3 regions of the Pseudocolwellia antarctica genome follow, and region 3 is predicted to be linked to each of the others. Evidence: predicted binding sites of a transcription regulator. Region 3 holds the regulator's gene; each other region holds the start of a gene.
The links. The regulator FliA, encoded in region 3, starts transcription of late flagellar genes. The targets are predictions, from matches to a motif close to CTAAAGNTNNNNNNNNNNNNGCCGATA.
Positions count from the first base shown of each region.

Region 1: the regulator FliA is predicted to act here: its motif matches at 2,892-2,918, upstream of pomA (flagellar motor protein PomA).
Region 2: the regulator FliA is predicted to act here: its motif matches at 2,693-2,719, upstream of ACPUVN_RS04310 (flagellar protein MotY).

Region 1 is NZ_CP187926.1:3,004,633-3,012,284, reverse strand. Features, by position in the region: gene dxs (1-deoxy-D-xylulose-5-phosphate synthase) at 1-1,604, opposite strand, end outside; gene ispA ((2E,6E)-farnesyl diphosphate synthase) at 1,643-2,533, opposite strand; gene ACPUVN_RS13000 (exodeoxyribonuclease VII small subunit) at 2,534-2,785, opposite strand; gene pomA (flagellar motor protein PomA) at 3,008-3,772, shown strand; gene ACPUVN_RS12990 (flagellar motor protein MotB) at 3,784-4,722, shown strand; gene thiI (tRNA uracil 4-sulfurtransferase ThiI) at 5,052-6,506, shown strand; gene ACPUVN_RS12980 (ketopantoate reductase family protein) at 6,567-7,523, opposite strand; gene ACPUVN_RS12975 (VanZ family protein) at 7,507-7,652, opposite strand, start outside.
Region 2 is NZ_CP187926.1:979,495-987,146, forward strand. Features, by position in the region: gene ACPUVN_RS04290 (Fe-Mn family superoxide dismutase) at 1-197, opposite strand, end outside; gene grxD (Grx4 family monothiol glutaredoxin) at 600-935, shown strand; gene ACPUVN_RS04300 (peroxiredoxin) at 1,045-1,650, shown strand; gene rnt (ribonuclease T) at 1,899-2,579, opposite strand; gene ACPUVN_RS04310 (flagellar protein MotY) at 2,755-3,621, shown strand; gene ACPUVN_RS04315 (M1 family metallopeptidase) at 3,712-5,559, shown strand; gene ACPUVN_RS04320 (hypothetical protein) at 5,742-6,107, opposite strand; gene cysZ (sulfate transporter CysZ) at 6,242-6,991, opposite strand; gene smc (chromosome segregation protein SMC) at 7,335-7,652, shown strand, end outside.
Region 3 is NZ_CP187926.1:153,794-161,445, reverse strand. Features, by position in the region: gene ACPUVN_RS00715 (chemotaxis protein CheW) at 1-683, opposite strand, end outside; gene ACPUVN_RS00710 (protein phosphatase CheZ) at 694-1,437, opposite strand; gene cheY (chemotaxis response regulator CheY) at 1,477-1,860, opposite strand; gene ACPUVN_RS00700 (RNA polymerase sigma factor FliA) at 1,918-2,637, opposite strand; gene ACPUVN_RS00695 (MinD/ParA family protein) at 2,665-3,507, opposite strand; gene flhF (flagellar biosynthesis protein FlhF) at 3,706-5,271, opposite strand; partial or broken gene flhA (flagellar biosynthesis protein FlhA) at 5,310-7,416, opposite strand; gene flhB (flagellar biosynthesis protein FlhB) at 7,531-7,652, opposite strand, start outside.

The DNA.
Region 1 (7,652 bases), 1.7 Mb from region 3:
ACAAAACGCATATCAACTAATGTGGCATTAAGTGATTCTGCTACAGCGTTAGCTTCTTGTAATAACGTACCGAAGCTTAAAATAGTAATGTCTTTACCTTGCTGCTTAACAACGCCTTTACCAATTTCTATTGTTTCTGTTATAGATGGTAACTCAGCATCATTACCTGAACCTCTAGGGTATCTGACTGCAGCAGGGCCTGTATGTTGATGACCAGTAGTTAACATCAGTACACATTCACGTTCATCAGACGGCGCCATTATTACCATATTAGGTATACATCTTAAAAAGCTTAAGTCGAATGCCCCTTGATGTGTAGCTCCGTCAGCACCCACAATACCTGCACGATCTATAGCAAACATAACAGGTAAGTTTTGAATAGCTACATCATGAATAAGTTGATCATAACCACGCTGTAAAAAGCTAGAATAAATAGCAACAACAGGGTTATAGCCACCAATAGCTAAACCTGAAGCAAAAGTTACGGCATGCTGTTCAGCAATGGCAACATCATAATATTGATCAGGAAAACGTTGGCTAAACTCAACCATACCTGAACCTTCACGCATTGCTGGGGTTATAGCTGTTAGTTTTGGATCAATCTCTGCTGTGTTACATAACCAGTCACCAAAAATTTTTGAGTAGGTAGGTAAACTTGCTTTACTCTTAGGTAGTGTGGTTTCTTCAGGATTGAACTTAGGTACCGCATGATACTTTATTGGATCTTGTTCTGCCGCTTCGTAGCCTTTACCTTTTTTAGTGGCAATATGTAAAAGCTGAGGGCCTTTTAAGTTGCGCATATTCGAAATGGTATCAACTAAGCCATTAACATCATGACCATCAATTGGACCAATATAGTTAAAACCTAGCTCTTCGAAAAAAGTACTTGGTACAACCATGCCTTTAAGATGTTCTTCTGCACGACTGGCTAATTCTTTTATCGGAGGAATATTCTTAAGTATGCGCTTACTACCTTCACGAAGGCCAGTGTATAGGTTTCCTGAAAGCATTTTAGCTAAATGATTATTAAGCGCACCTACATTTTCAGATATCGACATCTCATTGTCGTTAAGTACAACAAGCATGTCTTTGTTAATATCACCGCCATGATTTAACGCTTCAAATGCCATACCTGCCGTCATAGCACCATCACCAATTACAGCAACAACTTTTCTATTCTTAGCTTCTTTTTCTGCAGCAACCGCCATACCTAATGCTGCGGATATAGAAGTACTTGAATGACCAACACTTAATACATCGTATTCACTCTCTTCTCGCCAAGGAAAAGGATGTAAGCCATCTTTTTGTCTAATGGTGTGCAGTTGATCGCGTCGACCTGTTAAAATTTTATGAGGATAAGCTTGATGACCCACATCCCAGATCAATTGATCAAAAGGTGTGTTATACACAAAATGTAAAGCTACTGTAAGCTCTATTGTGCCTAAACCCGAAGCGAAATGGCCACTACTTTTACTAACTGAGTTGAGTAAGTATCGACGTAATTCTTCACTCGCTTGAGTGAGTTTGCTTTTACCTAATAGCCTTAAATCTTCAGGCGTATTGATGTTTGATAAAAGGGGGTAGTCAGTTAGATCAATTGTCATGTGTTATCGGTTATTCTTATTAAAATTTATACAGTGAACTAGCTAGTACGCTTTACGATAAAAGTCGCAAAATCAGCTAAACATCGGGTATTGTAAGGCAAAGTAGACAAAGCTTGAAGTGCTTGTTGGTATAAGTCGTCAGCTTTTTGCTGAGCACCGTCTAAACCAAGCAAAGCAGGATACGTACTTTTATTTGCTGCTAGGTCTGAACCTGCTGGTTTTCCTAGCTCTTCTTCGCTTGATGTTATATCAATAATATCATCTCTTACTTGATAAGCTAAACCCACAAGTTGTGCGAAAGTTTTTAATTGTGCTTTTTCTTCTACAGAAACTGTACTACTACAATCTGCAGCCATTAATACCGAAGCTTCAATTAAAGCGCCTGTTTTTAATGAATGTAAATGTTGTAAAGCATCTAAAGATATTGAATGATCAGTTGCCGCTAAATCTAAAGCTTGTCCACCGCACATACCTTGATAACCAGAAGCATTAACAAGTTGTTGAACAAAGCTAATACGCTTACTTTGCAAATTTTCTGAAAAATGATGATTAGCTAAAATATCAAAAGCTAAAGTTTGTAAACTGTCGCCTGCTAAAATTGCTGTCGCTTCATCAAAAGCTTTATGACAGGTTGGTTTACCACGTCTTAAATCGTCATCATCCATAGCGGGTAAGTCATCATGTAATAATGAATACGCATGAATACATTCTAATGCTGCAGCAATGCCGTCTATATCTTCTAATTTTGCTCCAACACTCTTACCTGTAATATAAGCTAGATACGGACGCATGCGTTTGCCGCCAATAAGTAGGCCATAACGCATAGCTTCTAATAAACGCTCATCGTTACAAGTTAACTGATCTAATTTATGGGTAAGAAATTGATTAACACGTTGCTGGTATTCATCTAATTGAGGTAACTGACCCACTTAGCTATCGTCCTGTGTTAATTCAAATGTTGAAAGCGCTTGCTCAGGATTATTCTTATCGAGCAATATTTGTATTTTCTGTTCAGCATCTTGTAGCTTAGTTTGGCTAGCTTGACTAAGGTTTAATCCTCGTTCAAACAAATTCATCGAATCCTCTAAACTTAGTTCGCCTTGTTCTAAATTCTGAACAATTTCTTCTAATTCATTAAGTGATTCTTCGAAGGTTAAATTTTCAATTTTTTTTCTAGCCATTATTTTTCTGCTACATTTAATAGATAGGCGCAAAGGTACCTTAGCTTAACATTTTGGTCAATTAGCGTCGATTTATTAATTGATTGTTATGTTTTATTGAAAAGAACTTAAGTTATTGAGATTGTGGACGATAATATAGCTATAAGTATTCGCGTAACCCAAATCGTTATTGTACTATTATTTTATAAAGCACAACGGTAAGCATATAAACAGGAGAATTTTGTGGATTTAGCAACGTTAATAGGGATACTCGGTGCCATTGGCCTTTTAATTATGGCGATGTTATTGGCGGGTGATATCAGTATGTTCATCGACACTCAATCTTTGATCATTGTATTTGGTGGCTCAATCTTTGTTGTTTTATCTAATTATAATTTAGGGCAATTTTTCGGTATCGGGAAAATTTGTGGTAAAGCCTTTCTATTCAAACTTGAAACTCCTGAAGAACTTATCGAAAAATCTGTTGAAATGGCAGACGCAGCACGCAAAGGCGGTTTTTTAGCTTTAGAAGAAGCTGAGATTACCAACGCTTTTATGCAAAAAGGTGTTGATATGCTGGTTGATGGTCATGATGCCGATGTAGTACGTGCAACTTTACAAAAAGACATATCATTAACCAGTGAACGTCACGAAAGAGGTGTAGGTATGATGATGGCGCTAGCAGACGTAGCGCCAGCAATGGGAATGATCGGTACACTTATTGGTTTAGTTGCCATGCTTTCTAATATGGATGATCCAAAAGCCATTGGACCCGCAATGGCGGTAGCACTTTTAACGACTTTATACGGTGCTTTCTTAGCAAACGTAATTGCTATTCCAATCGCCAACAAATTAAAACTGAGACGTGAAGAAGAAAAAATGAATAGGCAATTGATCCTTGATGCTGTTCTAGGTATTCAAGATGGTCAAAACCCTCGCGTTATCGAAGGGCTATTAAGGAACTACATAGCTGAAGGTAAGCGCGCCGTCGATACAAATGAAGAGTAAGGGAGGCTAAAATGGAAGAAGAATGTAAATGTCCACCTCCAGGGCTCCCCGCTTGGATGGGAACCTTTGCCGACTTAATGTCGTTGCTTATGTGTTTTTTCGTTTTGCTTTTATCTTTTTCAGAAATGGATGTTTTAAAGTTTAAACAAATTGCAGGTTCAATGAAGTTTGCTTTTGGTGTGCAAAATAAAATTGAAGTGAAAGATATTCCAAAAGGCACTAGTATTATTGCTCAGGAATTTAGACCAGGTAAGCCTGAACCAACTCCTATTGAAGTGATTCAGCAACAAACCGTAGAAATGACTCAGCAAATGTTAGAGTTTCAGGCGGGAGATGAAACTTCCGCAGGTGGACGTCAAGAACAACGTGGCGCTCAACGTGGTGGTCAATCGCAAAGCACAGCAAATGAACAAGCGGCTCAAGAAATCATTCAAGCAGCAGAAGACGCAGAGCAAGCTTCTCAAGAACAAATAAATGACCTTATTAAGAAAATTGCAGATCAGCTAGATAAACAAATTCAAGATGGTGCCATCGAATTAGAATCTTTAGGGCAACAAATTATTATTCGTATTCGAGAAAATGGTTCATTTCCATCGGGTTCAGCATTTTTACAACCTCAGTTTAGACCGATTATTCGAGAGATTGGCGAGTTATTGTTGACGATCCCTGGTGAGATAATGATCTCAGGTCATACTGATAATCAAGGTATTAGCTCAGAGTTATTTACTTCTAATTGGGACTTATCAAGTAAGCGTGCAGTAGCCATCGCTCACGAGATAATAAAAGTACCTGAGTTTGATCAAAGCCGAATTATCGTAGCGGGTCATGCCGATGCTAAGCCTTTAGTCCCAAATACTAATGCTTTAAACCGACGTAAAAATCGTCGTGTAGAAATTGCTATAAACCAAGGTAAGGCTCAAGAAACTGAACCTGTATCTATTATTCAGTAAGTAGAAAGTCATATCAAACTTAAAAAGAGTTACATCAAGTAACTCTTTTTTTTGAGTATTTTTCTAATTTTTAGTTTAGAACTTTGATTGCTTCTTATTGATAATATAAGTAGAAGAAAAAATTATGCTAAATGCCCTTCGTTATCGTGTATAATTCGCGCCATTATTTTTTGATACCCATTCGATTAAAAAATTAACTTACTTTGTATAAATGATAAATTGCCAAATATAGAGCATTTATTTATCGCGTTTAAACGAGCGACACTTATATAAATAAATAATTAACCTATTCGGGTTGGTATAAGTACATTTGTTAGGTATTAGCGTCCATGAAATTTATTGTAAAGTTACAGTCTGAAATCACCATTAAAAGTAGGCCTGTTCGCAAGCGCTTTACTAAAATATTAGAATCTAACCTTAAAACTGTACTACGTCGTGTAGATCCACAAGTTCATGTTCGTATGACTTGGGACAATATTGAAGTGAATTCACCAAACGATACCCCAGAGAATCGTGAAAAGGTTATTGCAACCTTAAAGTGTGTTCCAGGTATTCCGATGTTTTTAGAAGTTGTACAAACCGACTTTACTGATATGCACAGCATTTACGAAAAAACTGCCGCTTTACATGCTAAAAGTATTGAAAACAAAACCTTTTGTGTTCGTGTTAAACGTACAGGTACTCACGAGTTTAAATCAATTCAAGTTGAGCAATATGTTGGTGGTGGTTTAAACCAAGCAGTTGAATCAGCTAAAGTAAAATTAAGTAAGCCTGACGTTACCGTTCATTTAGAAATAAAAAATGAAAAACTCTTTATTGTTACAGAACGTCATAAAGGTTTAGGCGGCTTCCCAATAGCAACTCAAGAAGATGTACTATCGTTAATGTCTGGTGGTTTTGACTCTGCTGTTGCAAGTTACCAAATGATCAAAAAAGGTGCACGTACTCATTATTGTTTCTTTAACTTAGGTGGTTCAGCACACGAAATTGGTGTTAAACAAGTCAGTTACTATTTGTGGAACAAGTTTGGTGCTTCACATAAAGTTAAGTTTTTCGCTATCGACTTTGAACCTGTTGTAGCTGAAATTTTAGAGAAAGTAGAAAACGGTCAAATGGGCGTTATTCTAAAACGTATGATGATGCGCGCAGCAGAAAAAGTTGCAGCACGCGCTAAAATACAAGCATTGGTTACAGGTGAAGCGTTAGGGCAGGTATCTAGCCAAACATTAACTAACTTAAATGTAATTGACCGCGTAACAGAAACCTTAATTTTAAGACCTTTAACAGCATATGATAAGCAAGATATTATCGATATTGCTCGTCAAATTGGCACTGAAGATTTCTCTAAAACTATCCCTGAATACTGTGGTGTTATTTCAAATAAACCAACAGTTAAAGCGGTTTTATCTAAAATTGAGCATGAAGAAAGTAACTTTGATTTTGATATTTTAGATAGCGTAGTAAAGAATACTCGTTTATATGACATTCGAGATATTGCCACTGAAACAGAAGCTGAAATTAAAGCGGTAGAAATGGTTGATCAACTTGACGATAGCGCTATTGTTGTTGATATCAGAAGCCCTGAAGAAGAAGATAACAATCCTCTGTCTTTAGATAAAGTAGAAGTGATACATATTCCTTTCTATAGACTTGCTACTAAGTTTGGTGATTTAGCGAAAGACAAAGAATATTTCCTTTACTGTGATCAAGGCGTTATGAGTAAGTTACAAGCTTTGTACTTATTAGATAATGGCTTTACTAACGTTAAAGTTTATCGTCCATAAGATAACTAGTCGAGTAAGATAAAAGAGCTATAGCAGTTTTTAAGTGCAAGATCTTTAAGATTAAAACGTTAGTGCTAAAACCTTTTGATATAGCTCAGTATTTTTCGGGGTAGGAATATTCAATTCTTGCCCTGATTTATGAATATAGCCGTTAATATATTCTATCTCTGTTTCTCTTTTTTGCTGAGCATCACAACGCATAGACGAACTATTATTAGCTGTGGCTTGTGCAACTAATAATACGGTTTCAATTAATTGTACTTTATCTAAACTAATACCTTTCGCCTGACCAATGGCGACTACTTCATCAATCACTTGCTCAATAATAGAAGTAAATTCTGGGTTAATCACTTCACCATTTTTAATATCAAACACAGCCGTTAATGGGTTTATCACACAGTTAATCGCTAACTTTAACCATTGTTTAGATAAAATATCATCACACCAAACAACCTCTGGTAATATGGTATGTAATAAATCACGGATGTCTTTTTGCTTATTCGATTCTAGATACTTTTCAGCGACATCAAACTTAACACCCAAATGAGATATACCTGCGCCCGTATGTTTTATTTCATTGTCAGCTACTTTCAAGCAACCATGGGTGGTTAGCATATTAAGCACAATATTATTTTCTAAATATTGATTTGATTGTGTATTTAGCGCACCTAAACCATTATGCGTTGTGATCACAAGTGTCTTAGGGCAGATAATACTTTGAATGTCAGCAATCGCTTGATTGAGCTGATAGCTTTTTACACAAACGAGAACAATATCCATTGGGCTTTTCGGCTGTGTAATGATGTTACTATGGATTACATGTGTAGTATCATTAATATTTGTAAATTTGATTTCGTCTGGTAAGGCTTTACGTTTAGCCGATTGATAAAGATAACAGTTAATCGAGTGTTTACTGTTTAATGCAAAATGGCTATACCACAATAAACCTATTGCACCTGATCCTACGATAAGAACATTAGTTTTTTGTTTATTCATCGCGTTATTGTCTACTTTCACAGAACTTTGCCCAAAAATATTGAATCGTTACAAATAATGTAATGCCTAGAACATCAGCGACAAAATCTCTAAACTCTCCATTTCTGAAACCTAAATAATGTTGGCCAACCTCAGTTAGTGCAGCATATA
Region 2 (7,652 bases), 830 kb from region 3:
TTAAAAATACCTGCTGAAGAAGTTTTAACGATATCTTCAAGAGATTTAGATTCAAACTCAGTACCTTTAATTAAACCGTTAAGCTTAACAACGTATGTGTTGTGATGCTTACCGTAATGGAACTCTAAAGTTTCTTGTGAAATGTGTGGTGCCAACGCATCTATAGCATATGGTAATGCTGGTAATTCAATAGCCATTCTTCTCTCCAGAAAAAGTAATTAAAAATATATATTCTTATACGATATATTAAAGAATTAGTTTGTTTTTATATTAAACCTAGTAAACTACTCGGGTATTAATAAACCTTACTTAGTTTAACCCAATATATTGGGATTAACATTGATTTTATCAAGGTTAGTAAGTTTTAAGATATAACAATTTTATTTGTAAAAAGGTTTGTTACAAATAATGGCATTGTATAAATGTATTTTGCCACCATTATATAGTCGAGACTATACCCAAACTACTTCAACATTATGACAGCATTAAGATTTAATGCTTAGGTTACTTATAGTTAGTTGTAGCAATAGATAACCAGCGTTATAGGTGGTTTGGGTATATATATCATACAGTCAAGTTCATTAAATATAGAGGTTACCATGGATACGATCGAACGTATTAAGCAACAAATATCTGAAAACTCAGTATTACTTTACATGAAAGGTTCACCTAAGCTTCCTAGCTGTGGCTTTTCTTCTCAAGCGTCTCAAGCACTTATTTCATGTGAAGAAAAGTTTGCATACGTAGATATTTTACTAGATCCAGAAATCAGATCTGAATTACCAAAGTATGCTGATTGGCCTACATTCCCACAATTGTGGGTTGATGGTGAGCTTGTTGGCGGTTGTGACATTATTATCGAAATGTTCCAACAAGGCGAATTACAGACTTTAATTAAAGAGTCTGCAGCAAAAAATAGTTCAGCAGACGCTTAGTTTTTTTAAAAAGAGTCTTGAAAAGTTAACATTCATCACAATATTTATGAGTGTTAACTAAATAATTTAACCTTTATGGTTTTTAAAATTTATAAAAAAGGAGAATAAAATGAGTGTATTAGTTGGTCGTTCAGCACCAGATTTTACAGCAGCAGCAGTACTAGGTACTGGTGAAATAGTAGATAGCTTTACTTTGTCAGAAGCGATTAAAGGTAAAAAAGCCGTTGTGTTTTTCTACCCTTTAGATTTTACATTTGTTTGTCCTTCAGAATTGTTAGCTTTTGATCACCGTATGGATGAATTCAAAAGCCGTGGCGTTGAAGTAATTGGTGTTTCTATCGATTCACAATTTTCTCATAATGCTTGGAGAAATACGCCAGTAAACGAAGGTGGTATTGGTCCAGTTAAATATACTTTAGTTGCTGATACTAAGCATACAATCTGTCAAGCATACGATGTTGAGCATCCAGAAGCTGGTGTTGCTTTCCGTGGTTCTTTCTTAATTGATGAAGAAGGTAACGTACGTCATCAAGTAGTTAACGATTTACCATTAGGTCGTAACGTTGATGAAATGATCCGTATGGTTGATGCATTACAATTCCACCAAGAACACGGTGAAGTTTGTCCAGCAGGCTGGAACAAAGGCGATAAAGGTATGACTGCTTCTCCAGACGGTGTTGCTGCATACTTAGCTGATAACGCTGATAAATTATAATATTGTTTTAAACAAACTATAATTTACATCGTAAAAAAGCCACTTAGTTAAGTGGCTTTTTTTATGTCTGAAATAATGTGAGTGTAATACCAAACAGATTAAATTCTCGCCCTTCGGGAGCTCATTAGCAAACTGATAACATCACAAAATTAAAAAAATATAGAATAACTATGTTTAATCAATTTTGCTTGTTCTAAGCTTGCTAATGTAGCTCTAAGTTGCTCAATAAATTAATCCGTTTGGTATAATTATTTCTCTTCTATCTCATCTTCAACCATAGGCCAACCGCCTAGGTGCTTCCACTTATTTACAATGTGGCAAAATAGCTCAGCTGTTTTTTCAGTATCGTATAATGCTGAATGTGCTTCACTGTTATTGAAATCTATTTTTGCAGCAATACATGCTTTAGCTAATACCGTTTGACCCAAGGCTAAACCTGAAAGAGTCGTAGTATCAAAACTTACAAAAGGATGAAATGGAGAGCGTTTCATTAAACATCTTTCAGTAGCCGCGTTAACAAAACCTAAATCGAATGACGCATTATGAGCAACCATAACTGCACGCTGGCAACCAACAGCTTTCATTTTTTTACGTATAAGTTTGAATATAGCTTTTAATGCATCTTCTTCACTTACGGCACCACGAAGTGGATTAGTTGGATCAATGCCTGTAAATTCTAAAGCAGCTTTTTCTAAATTAGCGCCTTCGAATGGCTCAACATTAAAATGTATTGTTTTATCTAATGAGAAATTACCGTCTTTATCAAGGGCTAAAGTTGTAGCGGCTATTTCAAGTAGGGCATCAGTTTGCGAATTAAAACCTGCGGTTTCAACATCAACAACAACAGGGAAGTAACCTCTAAAGCGTTCAGCAAAAGGTGTTTTTCCATTTTCTGACAGCGTGGCAGAAGATGAATTTAGATCAGTCATACAAGAATGTCTTTTTATTTTGATAATTATTAACAATTATCTCAGAAAATAGCTAAAATAAGTACGAGGATTTAGTGTTTTTTACTTTTATAAATATTAAAGGGTAATTGATGCTAAAGTTATTAAATAAATTGTCGATAAAGTTACTGTCATTTAAAACAAAATATAATTGATTATGAAAAAATACTTTCTTCCAGTTGTTTTATTAGTATCTGTTTGCAATGCAAATGCAGGTATGAGGCAGTATGCGGCAAATTTAGATAACTCCATGTGGCAATTATCTAATGAATCTCGTTTAGAGTGCACACTCTCTCACAACATACCTAATTACGGCGAAGCCAAGTTTTACAGTAAGGCAGACCGTAAATCTAATTTAGAGTTTGAATTAGACATGATGCGTTTGCCTGATAACTATTCCTTAGCCGAAGTACGCTCCGTTGCTCCTAAATGGCGACCAGGTGTTGCAGGTTATACGTTAGCAAATATGAAATTGCACAAGCAATTCGCGCCTAGCTTACCTAAAAAGGTTGCTTGGACTATGCTTAACGAATTAGATCAAGGCATGAGTCCGACGTTTTACTACAACGATTGGTATCGTAGCAGTGAAAAAATCTCTGTAGGTTTATCAACCGCTAAATTTAAACGCGCCTATCAAGAGTTTGTAAGTTGTGTGGGTAACCTACTTGATTACAATTTTGATGATATTTCTTATACCGTGTTAAATTATCAATTTGGTACCGACGACTTAACTAAGTCTTCTAAACGCAAGTTAGCGATGATTGCTGAATACTTAAGTTTAGACACTGAATTAGAACTCGTATTGATTGATGGATACACAGATAGCTACGGCCCAAGAAACGCGAACTATAAAATGTCGCAACGACGCGCTAATAACATCAGAGAACAATTTGTTAAAACGGGTATTGATCCAAGCCGCATTGAAGCCAATGGTTATGGCGAAAAACGCCACATTGCCTCAAACGATACAATAATAGGTCGTGAAAAAAATAGACGTGTTGTTATCCGAATGGATAAACCGTAAGTATATATATTTTATAAATGAAGTAATTCAGTTGAATAGGCCTCTAGGTTATCTTAATCTAGAGGCTTATTTTTTATGGACGTTTATATAATGAAGCTATTATTAAAAATCTCAGCCTTAGTGCTAGTCAGTTTATCTTATTTTGCTAATGCAGAACTTAAAGATGCCTACACCTATTCGAATTACGATCAAGTTACTACCACACACATTTATCTAGACTTAGATGTCGACTTTCAAGAAAAATCATTAAGTGGTTTTGCTGAATTGTCATTAAAATGGTTAGTGAATGATGTACAGCCTATCTATTTAGATACACGAGACTTAGTGATCAAGCGTGTTATGGCACAAAACACAGCGGGTAATTGGGTGAGTGTTCAACACAAGCTTGCTAAACGTGATGATGTATTAGGTGCCAAGTTAACTATTGCACCTAAATTTAAAGCATCAAAAGTTCGTGTTTATTATCATTCAACAGAAAAAGCTTCAGGCTTACAGTGGTTGTCGCCAGAGCAAACTGCAGGCAAGAAACACCCATTCTTATTTAGCCAAAACCAAGCGATTCATGCACGTTCATGGATACCAATTCAAGATACACCTACCGTTCGTACGACTTATGACGCTCGCATAACAACAGATAAAGATTTAATTGCTGTAATGAGTGCTTTTAATGAACCTAATACTGAGCGTGATGGCGATTACTTCTTTTCTATGCCTCAAGCTGTGCCTTCATACTTAATTGCGATAGGCGTAGGCGATTTAGAATTTAAAGCCATGAGTGAGCAAACAGGTATTTATGCAGAAGCGTCTATTTTAGATGCCGCTGTTGCCGAGTTTGATGATACTCAAACGATGATTGATGAATCTGAAAAACTATTTGGACCATACCGTTGGGGCAGATACGATTTACTTATTTTACCGCCAAGCTTCCCATTTGGTGGCATGGAAAACCCACGTTTATCTTTTATTACACCAACCGTTATTGCAGGCGATAAAAGCTTAGTAAACCTTATTGCTCATGAGTTAGCACATTCTTGGTCAGGTAACTTAGTGACGAACAAAAGCTGGAGAGACTTATGGCTAAACGAAGGTTTTACAAGCTATGTAGAAAACAGAATTATGGAAGCCGTATTTGGTACTGACCGCGCGGTTATGGAACAAGCATTAGGTGCACAAGACCTTAATGCTGAGATAAAAGAATTAGCGCCAGGTGATACTCAACTTTATATCGATTTGAAAGGCCGTGATCCTGATGATGCTTTTTCAGGTGTTCCTTATGTAAAAGGGCAGTTGTTCTTAATGTATTTAGAAGAGAAGTTCGGTCGTGATAAGTTTGACGTATTTATTCTTGATTACTTTAATCACCATGCTTTTAAAAGTTTAGGTACTGAAGATTTTATTGTTTATTTAAAAGCTAACTTAACTCATAAATATCTAAATGTCGTATCAGACAAAATGCTTAAAGAATGGATCTACGGACAAGGCTTGCCTAGCGTAACACCTAAACCAACGTCTAATGCCTTTAATGTTATTGACGAGTTAACTCAACAATTAGTGACTAAAGCTATTACTGTTGAACAAATTAATACAAAAGCTTGGACATTGCATGAATGGTTACATTTCATCAATAACTTACCGTTAGATGTAAATGAATCATTTATGAGTGATTTAGATAAGCGCTTTAATTTAACAGTAAGTACGAATGCTGAAATTGCACATGCTTGGTATTTATTATCAATCAAAGCAGGTTATATGCATGTGTACCCACAAATGGCGACGTATTTAAAATCTATCGGTAGACGTAAGTTGATTGTGCCATTGTACAAAGAGCTAGTGACTACTGAAGCAGGTAAATCATGGGCTTTAGAAGTTTATAAACAAGCACGACCTGGTTATCACGGATTAGCGCAAGGCACTATTGATGGCGTATTTAATCTTTAGTTACTGCTGTTTAAATAAGGTTAAGAGTCGAATGATTCATTTGATTTGAAATATTTTACTTAACTGATTAAAAAAGGAGCCTAGGCTCCTTTTTGTTTGTCTAACTTTTGATTTTTATAAGCTTGGCTAATTAATGATTAAAGACATTAGCCTAAGTGAATACGGCTGACCCAAAGTTAACTCTATAAAACTTTAGTTACCATAACATCAACTTGTCTTTGATTATTTCGCTCAGAAACAATCACGGTAATGTTGTGGTTATTGTTTATAAAAGAATTCTCTAAGTGACCACGTTTTCTGTTTGATGAAATTGCTTTGCCATATTTTTCTTCATAAAAAGCAAGAATGCTATTTTCACTTCTTTTGGTGAAATAGTTAACTACAGCTGGTAGTTCATCATCAAGTTTAGCGAAAACTTTAGCATCGCTCATGACTTCAATGGTTAGTTTATCTGTTTCAGCTGCATATAGTTTTGTGCTTACCAATGCTGTGAAAATTGTAGAGCAGAGCATTGAAAATAGTAGCGCTTTATGTGTTTTTTTAGCCACGGTATTTCCCTATTAGAGTAAAAATATGAGTATAACTAGTTTATATCATGTTTAGTTTTTTTGATTGAGTGCGGATCTTTTAATTAAAGCCAACAAATGGTTAGCTTTAATTAAACATCTCGTTATTTGATTACTTAGCGAATAAACGACTTTCTGTAGTGATCAACCCACAAGTTTGTTGCACCACAAATAGCGACAGGCATAACAATCAAATTCACAATAGGTAACATAGAAAAAATAGCTACGGTAAACCCAAAACCATAACTTAATCCTTGTTTTTCCTTTAGCGCGTTCTTCATATCAGTGAAGGATATTTTATGATTGTCAAAAGGAAAATCTTTATATTGAATTGCCATCATCCAAGCAACAAAGATAAACCATATAACTTGTCCTATAACAGGCAAGATAAACATAATTAAAAAGAAGCCTAATGCTCTAGGTACGTAATAACAAAGCTTAGTCCACTCTCTACCTACCGTACGTGGAATATCTTTAATAATGTCGCTAAAGCCACCGTCAGGGCTTGGTTCACCTGTTAGCATAGCTTCTACTTTTTCAGAGAGTAAACCATTAAATGGTGCTGCGAGCCAGTTGGCTGCGGTACTAAATATAAATGAAAATAACACCACAACAGCAATTAACACTAAAGGCCATAAAACCGTGCTTAGCCAATCTAACCAGCTCGGTAGCCATTGCGTAAAACTTGTCATGTAGTGATCTAACTGCATATACAGGTAGTAAAAAGCCACACTAAATAAAACTAAGTTAATAAATAAAGGAATAAAAACAAAGCGTTTAATGCCTTTTTTCTGGATAAGTTCAAAACCTTTAAAAAAGTAGCCTGCGCCACTAATGTTTTGTGTTTGAGAAGTATTGTTTGTCATCTTCTAAATGTTTACCTAACTGTTTGATATTACTGAGTCGATTATATACTTAAAGGGCTTCATTATGCGAGTTCGAGCTTAGGCGAAAACCATTAAATATTTTATTTTTTCTAAACGTTTCATTACACCATAATCGCATTGAATTGTTACAAATCAGAGCAACATCTGGTAAGGTTAGCCTTTATAGTATGGCGTTATTATTAATACGAACATAGATTAACCAAGTGTTTGTTTATCTTATTATTAATGAATAGAAATAAGCCAACAATTACACACAAATCAACCCGCTATTTTGAATTACTTAGGTGACATTTACATATGATTAAAAGGAGTTGTTTATAATATGCGATTAAAGCATATAAAACTGGCTGGCTTTAAATCTTTTGTTGATCCAACTAAAGTGCCATTTGAACAGCAAATGACGGCAATCGTTGGTCCTAATGGTTGTGGTAAATCTAATATTATTGATGCCGTACGTTGGGTTTTAGGTGAAAGTTCAGCTAAAAACTTACGTGGCGATGCTATGACTGACGTTATATTTAATGGCGCAGCAAGTCGTAAACCTATCGGTCAAGCAAGCGTAGAGTTAGTATTTGATAACATAGATGGTCGTATTCAAGGCAATATGGCAGATCGCAGTCAAATATCTATTCGTCGTTTA
Region 3 (7,652 bases):
GGCTTAGCAGCTGCAGATTTAGCTTTGCTTGGTGACGAAAAAGAACCTTGTCCATGTAAATCATCTAATAACGATTCAAATTCATCATCTGTAATTTCATTACTGTCGTTTGATTGTACTGATGGTGCTGGAGCACTAACGGGAGCAATAGACTTAACCGCTCCTCCGCCATGTAATTCATCTAATAGTCTTTCAAATTCATCTTCAGTCATTTCTTCTGATGAGTCTGCAGCTAGCTCTTCTTGAACTTGTGCTTGTACAACAACTTCAGGTTGAGCAGGTGCATCTTGAGATTCTGGTACGCTTAAACGTGCTAATTCAGAGAGTAAGTCAGCGTCTGCAGGAATAAGTGCTTCGCCAGCTTGTACCAAAGCAAACATTTCATTAATAGAGTCGGTTGCTTGCAGGATAACGTCCATTAAATCAGACGTGATAGAACGTTGGTTAGTTCTTAGGAGATCGAATATGTTTTCTGCGCCGTGACAAACATCTACAAGTCCGGATAATGCTAAAAATCCAGCACCACCTTTTACCGTATGAAAGCCACGGAATATGGCATTTAATAAATCGGCATCATCAGGATTATTTTCAAGCTCAACTAATTGCTCAGATAAAGCTTCGAGAATTTCACCTGCTTCAATTAAAAAATCTTGTAAGATTTCTTCATCTTGTTCAAACGACATTAAATAACTCCTAGAACCCTAAACTTGATAAAAGATCGTCAACATCATCTTGATCTGAAACAACATCATCACGTTCTTTACTATTAACAATCGGACCTTCAACTAAATTGTCACCTACTGAAGGTTTAGCTTTAGTTTGAGTTGTATTTGAAGTTATATCGAATGCTGTAAGCATTCCAATCAAGCTATCTTCAACTTCTCTTACTAACTCAATAACTTTACGAATAACTTGACCTGTTAAATCTTGAAAGTCTTGTGCCATCAAAACGTCAGTCATTAATGTTCGTACAGTTTCGGTATCATGTTCAGTTGATTTTAATAATTTATCTATGTCTATACAGAGCGCTTTAAATTCAGGCAAAGCTAATTGATTATTCATCAATTTTGACCATAGAGGATTAACAGTTTCAACTTGTTTTTGGAGCGAGTCTACAACAGGAAAAATTGCTTCAACGGCATCCATTGTTTTATTAGCAGCATCTTCAGTACGTTCTATAACGTAATTTAAACGCTCTTTAGCATCAGGTATGTCAGCATTCGCTAGATCACTTAAACGCGGATCTATATGGAAATTATTTAATGAGTCATGCAACTGACGAGTTAACTTGCCTATTTCTGCAAAAAGCTCAATATTTACTGGGCTTTGAATTTCGGCAATAAGCTCATCAGCTTTTTCTTGCTGATCTGATTCTAAATATTCAACTAACAATTTAGCCTGTTCCAGCGTGACGCTGACTGTAGGTAAATTACTCATGAAAAACATCCTCTTTTAGGCTTGAAAAGAAAATTTCAATTATCCTAAACGTTCGAATATTTTATCGAGTTTAGTTTTTAATGTAGCAGCAGTAAAAGGTTTAACAATATACCCATTTACACCCGCTTGAGCAGCCATCACGATTTGTTCTTTTTTCGCTTCTGCTGTTACCATTAATACAGGAATGTGAGATAAAGTGTCGTCTGCACGTATTGCTCTTAATAGATCAATACCTTGCATTCCTGGCATATTCCAGTCAGTTACAACAAAATCAAATTCACTGGACTGAAGCATAGGTAAAGCTGTGCTACCATCATCTGCTTCTTGAATATTAGTAAACCCTATATCTCTCAACAAATTTTTAATTATACGTCTCATCGTTGAAAAATCGTCAACAACAAGAACTTTCATATTTTTATCCAAGGCACCCTCCGGTGAGTACATTAAAAATTTAAATTATTTATATTTAATTTTTTACTATTAGTGTTGCCAAGTTTGCATACGAGATTTTAATCGATGCATCGCTTGGCTATGAATTTGGCTAACTCTTGATTCACTTACATCAAGTACTTGACCAATCTCACGTAAGTTAAGTTCTTCATCATAATACAGGGAAAGCACTAAACTTTCTCGTTCTGGTAATGATGAAATACATTCTGCTAATGACTTTTTAAACACAACTTGTTCAATTTGGTCGTAAGGTTCGTCTACAGCATTATCTTTACTGCGACTGAAAGCATCCTCGCTTACACCTAAGTCATCTATTCCAATAATTTTACCTGAGCTAACATCATTAAGAATTTGATGATATTCATTTAAAGATAGTTCAAGTCTTTCAGCAACTTCTATATCGGTTACATCTCTGCCAAGTTCAGCTTCTAATGTTTTTATTGCTTCACTTATCATGCGACTGTTTTTATGAACAGACCTAGGCGTCCAATCACCACGTCGAATTTCATCTAACATGGCACCGCGAATTCTTATTCCAGCGAAAGTTTCAAAGCTAGCGCCTTTTGAATGGTCAAAATTACCTGAAGCTTCAAGTAAACCAATCATGCCCGATTGAATAAGATCGTCCACAAGCACGCTTGCAGGTAATCGAGCTAATAAATGATAAGCAATACGTTTAACAAGCACCGTATGCTGCTTGATTAACGCAGTTTTATCTATTTGAACACTGTAAGCATCTGCTTTTGACAAATCTATACACTCACTATTATGAACATATTAATGTTCTAATAATTGTTCAATAAAAAATTCTAAATGACCTGAAGGTTGATGTGGTACTGGCCATTTTGTAATTTTATTCGCTAAGTTTTTAAAACCAATTGCTGCTGGAGAATCAGGATATGCCTCAACAATTGCTTTTTGCTTGCGCACAGATTTTCGAATATTTTCATCGAAAGGTACAACGGCAACAAGATCTAAACTTACATCTAAAAATCGGTCACTCACTTTTGATAACTTTTCAAATAATTGCTGCCCTTCTCTTGGGCTTCTTACCATGTTAGCAACAACTTTGAATTTGAATATGCCATGATCTCGACTAAGAAGTTTCATCAAGGCGTAACAATCAGTAATAGATGTTGGTTCATCACAAACAACTAACATGACATCTTGAGAAGCTCGACAAAAGCTTAGTACCATATCGGAAATACCTGCAGCGGTATCAACAATAAGTACATCAAATTCGGTTCGCATATCACTAAAGGCACGAATTAGCCCAGCATGCTCACTAGGTGTTAAATCAACCATAGATTGTGAGCCAGAAGTAGCAGGAATAATTTTAATACCTGCTGGGCCTTCAACAATAATATCGTCTAATTCACACTCACCAGAAAGTACATGTGAGAGATTACGTTTAACGCGAAGTCCTAGCATAACGTCTACATTTGCTAAGCCTAAATCCGCATCTAAAACTAAAACCTTTTTACCTAATTGAGCCAATGCAATGGATGTGTTTAAAGACACGTTAGTTTTACCCACGCCGCCTTTGCCACCAGATACTGCTATTACTTTAATTTGTTGTAATTCATGCATTTTACGTAAACCACTCGCTTGGTCTATCATTTAAATCATCTCGTCACTATTACTTGCACCACGTCGAAAATATTTCGAATTATATGTATTATAGCTCAGTACATTTTAACTAGTGAAATTATAAGCGTTTTTTTTCAATATTGTTCAGTTCAACTAATTTAATTTAACTAATTTAATTTAACTAATTTAATTAATTTAAGCTAGCAAGATTTACCAATCACAATCAATTTATACTGTGGTTGCCTCTTTTTTAGGCATTGGACGCCAAGTACTTGCGTGTTGGTGATTTATTCTACTTGTCATCTTGTCTGCTAATGCAACTAATTTCTCAGCATTTGCAACTTTAATATCTTCTGGAACTCTTTGTCCGTCTGTTAAATAGCCAATAGGTAAACCGTTTTGGATTGACGTTGAAATGATTTCGCCAATACTAATACTTTCATCAAGCTTAGTATAAATACAGCCAGCAAGTGGTATTTTTTTGAAACGTTCTACATTCTCTTGCATCACTCGTTGTTGAGTATTTGCAGACAATACAAGGTAGTTACGAATTCTCACTCGAGCATTAGCAATTAAGTCTGTTAAATGCTGTGCTAAACGCATATCTCTTTGGCCCATACCAGCGGTATCAATTAAGATAAGTTTCTTATGACCAAACTGCTCTAGCAATGAATCTAAGGCTTCAGCATCGTTTGCCAGTTTTACTTGGCAACCGATAATACGACCGTAAGTAGCGAGTTGTTCAAAACCACCAATTCTAAAGCTATCAGTAGAAATTAATACTACTTCATCTGCGCCATGTATTTGAGCGAATCTAGCCGCTAACTTGGCGATAGTTGTGGTTTTTCCTACACCTGTAGGACCGACTAATGAAATAATTCCACCATGGTGAATAATATCGTTATTCGTTGTGTTTAATTGCTGAGTGATGAACTTTTTAGCTTGTTCCCACGCATCCTGTTCATTATGTTGAGGAGGAATAAAACCAGCAATTTGATCAGCCATATGGTCAGTTAATCCAAGCGCTACTAATTTATTTATTAATAAAGCTTTTTGTGGATTTTTTTGCGCCATATCTTGCCACATCAAACCCGATAACTGATGTTCTAATAAATGACGAATGGTGTGCATTTCTTTTTTCATGTTTTCAAATTCAACTGAGCTATTTTCAGCTGATGCATTGATTTGTGCTGCACCGTGATTTGTTGAATGCTTAGTTTCTTGAAATGCGCCATCATCATGTATTGATTGAATTGGAGAGCTAGTTTGTTGTTGCTCTTGCTCTGTATTTCTTTGTTGAGTTGTTTGCTGTAAACGGTCTGTGAAGTTTTTGAATTGTAATTCAATATCACTATTAGCAGAGGTACCTGTATTTATTGTACCGTTATCTACAGCTTGTGAAATTGATGACTCGTTAATAGACTCATTTTTTATTTCACTCTCATTAAAAGATTCAACTTTTGGTTCTTGTTGAACTTTACGGTTAAGCAATGCTGATAAACTATCAGGTGCTGCAGCTTCGTTACTTTCACTCGGCTTAACTTGTTCGGTTTGCGCTTTAGCATGTGAACTTAAGCTAACAACATCATTATTTAAATCTTCAGAAGCATTATTTGTTTGCTCAGGGGTCGCCTCAGTTTTAGTTTGTGAAGGGTAATAGTCGATAGCTGCCATAATTTCGACACCTTCAACAATCTTTTTATTCGACATAATAACGGCATCCGCACCTAACTCTTCTTTAATTTGAGCTAGTGCAGTTTTCATATCTACGGCAACAAAACGTCTGATTTTCACAATGGACCCCTTATTTTCTTTATCGCGACTGGCTAATCTTATGTATTGCCTATCACGCTAATGATCTTTATTTGTTTGTCGTCTGGTATTTCTTGATAAGAAATAACTCTTAAACCTGGAATCGTATATTTAACAAACTTTGATAATACTGTTCGTAAAATACCTGATGTTAGTAAAACAGGTGTATCACCAGCCATTTCTTGCTTTTGCGCACCTTCAATAAGTGAAGTTTGTAAACGCTCTGCTAAGCCTGGTTCAATACCGGCACCATCATCTCCAGCCATCTGCATAGACTGGTGCAACATCTGTTCCAACTCTGGTGACAATGTTATGACAGGTACTTCATTTGCTGATCCAATAAGCTCTTGAATGATGAATTTGCGTAAAGTAATTCGTACTGCAGCCGTTAGTACCTCTGGGTCTTGGCTCTTAGGTCCATACTCACAAAGTGTTTGAACAATACTGCGCATATCTCTTACAGGTACTCCTTCATTCATCAAGTTTTGTAATACTTTAACTAAACAGCCTAAGGTTAATGTGTCAGGAATAAATCCTTCTACTAACTTAGGATATGATTTAGCCAATATATCTAATAAGTTTTGTACTTCTTCATGACCTAACAGTTGAGAAGCGTTATTCGTTAATATTTGGCTTAAATGTGTCGCAAGTACCGTTGCACAATCAACCACGGTGTAACCCAAAGATTGCGCGTGTTCACGTTGAGATTGATTGATCCAAACTGCATCTAGTCCAAAAGCAGGGTCTTTAGTTGACGTACCTTCTAACTTCCCAAAAACTTGTCCTGGGTTTATCGCAAGTTCGTGGTCATGTCTTATCTCCGCTTCGCCTATCGTTACACCCATTAATGATATTTGGTAAGTATTAGGATCTAAGTCTAAGTTGTCTCGTATATGAACGGCTGGTACTAAAAAGCCAAATTCTTGTGATAGCTTTTTACGCACGCCTTTAATCCGATTTAATAATTCGCCGCCCTGTGCTTTATCAACTAACGGGATTAAACGGTAACCAATTTCTAATCCGATAATATCGACATGATTAACATCATCCCAACCTAAGTCTTTTACATCGGCTTTAATTTGTTGGTTTTCAACTTCTACGGCTTTATCTTTTTCAATAAGCTCAGCTGCATTTTTCTTTTTCAATTTTGAACCAAAAAATGCTCCAGCTAAAATAACTACAGCAAACGTTAAAAAAGCGAGATGAGGCATTCCAGGGATAACACCCATGATGAACATAACCCCGCCCGCAATATAAAGAGACTTTTTCTTGGCCTAGCTGAGAGCTAACTTGCTCACCCATATCTTGAGAAGTGTTTTGGCGAGTCACTACAATTGCAGTACCTACTGATAATAATAAACCAGGTATTTGAGCTACCAGGCCATCACCAATAGTTAATAAAGTATAAATTTCAACAGCGCTATCAAATGACAAGTCGTGTTGCACCATTCCAATAACCAACCCACCAATAATATTGATAAGTAGAATAAGAATACCTGCTATCGCATCGCCTTTTACAAACTTACTTGCACCATCCATCGAACCATAAAAATCAGCTTCGCTGGTCACTTCAATACGACGTTCTCTTGCTTGATCCGCCGTAATAAAGCCAGCATTCAAATCGGCATCAATCGCCATTTGTTTACCTGGCATAGCGTCTAAGGTAAATCGCGCGGTTACTTCTGAAATACGTCCCGCACCTTTAGTTATTACCATAAAGTTGATAATAATAAGGATTAAGAAAACCACTAAACCAACAGCATAATTTCCTCCGATAACTACAGAACCAAAGGCTTCAATTACCTTACCCGCAGCATCAGGACCTTCATGACCTTCAAGTAATACAATACGAGTACTGGCAACGTTAAGGGCTAAACGCAGAATAGTGGCGATAAGTAAAACCGCAGGAAAAGAGCCGAACTCTAAGGGCTTTAAAGTATATACCGTGATTAAAAGTACAATTAAAGACAAGGCGATATTAAAGGAAAAAAGCACATCCAGTAAAAGTGCAGGCATAGGAAGAATAACCATTCCTAAAGCTGCCATGACTAAAAATGGCGTACCAATACCTTTTAACTGGCTGAATTTTAATTGTTTTACTTGATTAATAGTTGATGATAATTGCATCTAAAGGCTGTTAATTAATTGACACATGCTAGTACTAGAGCAATATCCAGACCAATATAAGCATTAATTTACAACTGAGATAATTTAAATAACTTCAGAGCAGGAGAAATAGGGTTAATATTTGAATTCGTCGGGGATTGGAAGGTTTTTAGCAAGACCAGTAGGACGTTTACCCTTACCTTTTTTATGCTCATTTAATTGATAAATAAAGGCTAAGACTTGCGCAACAGCAGCAA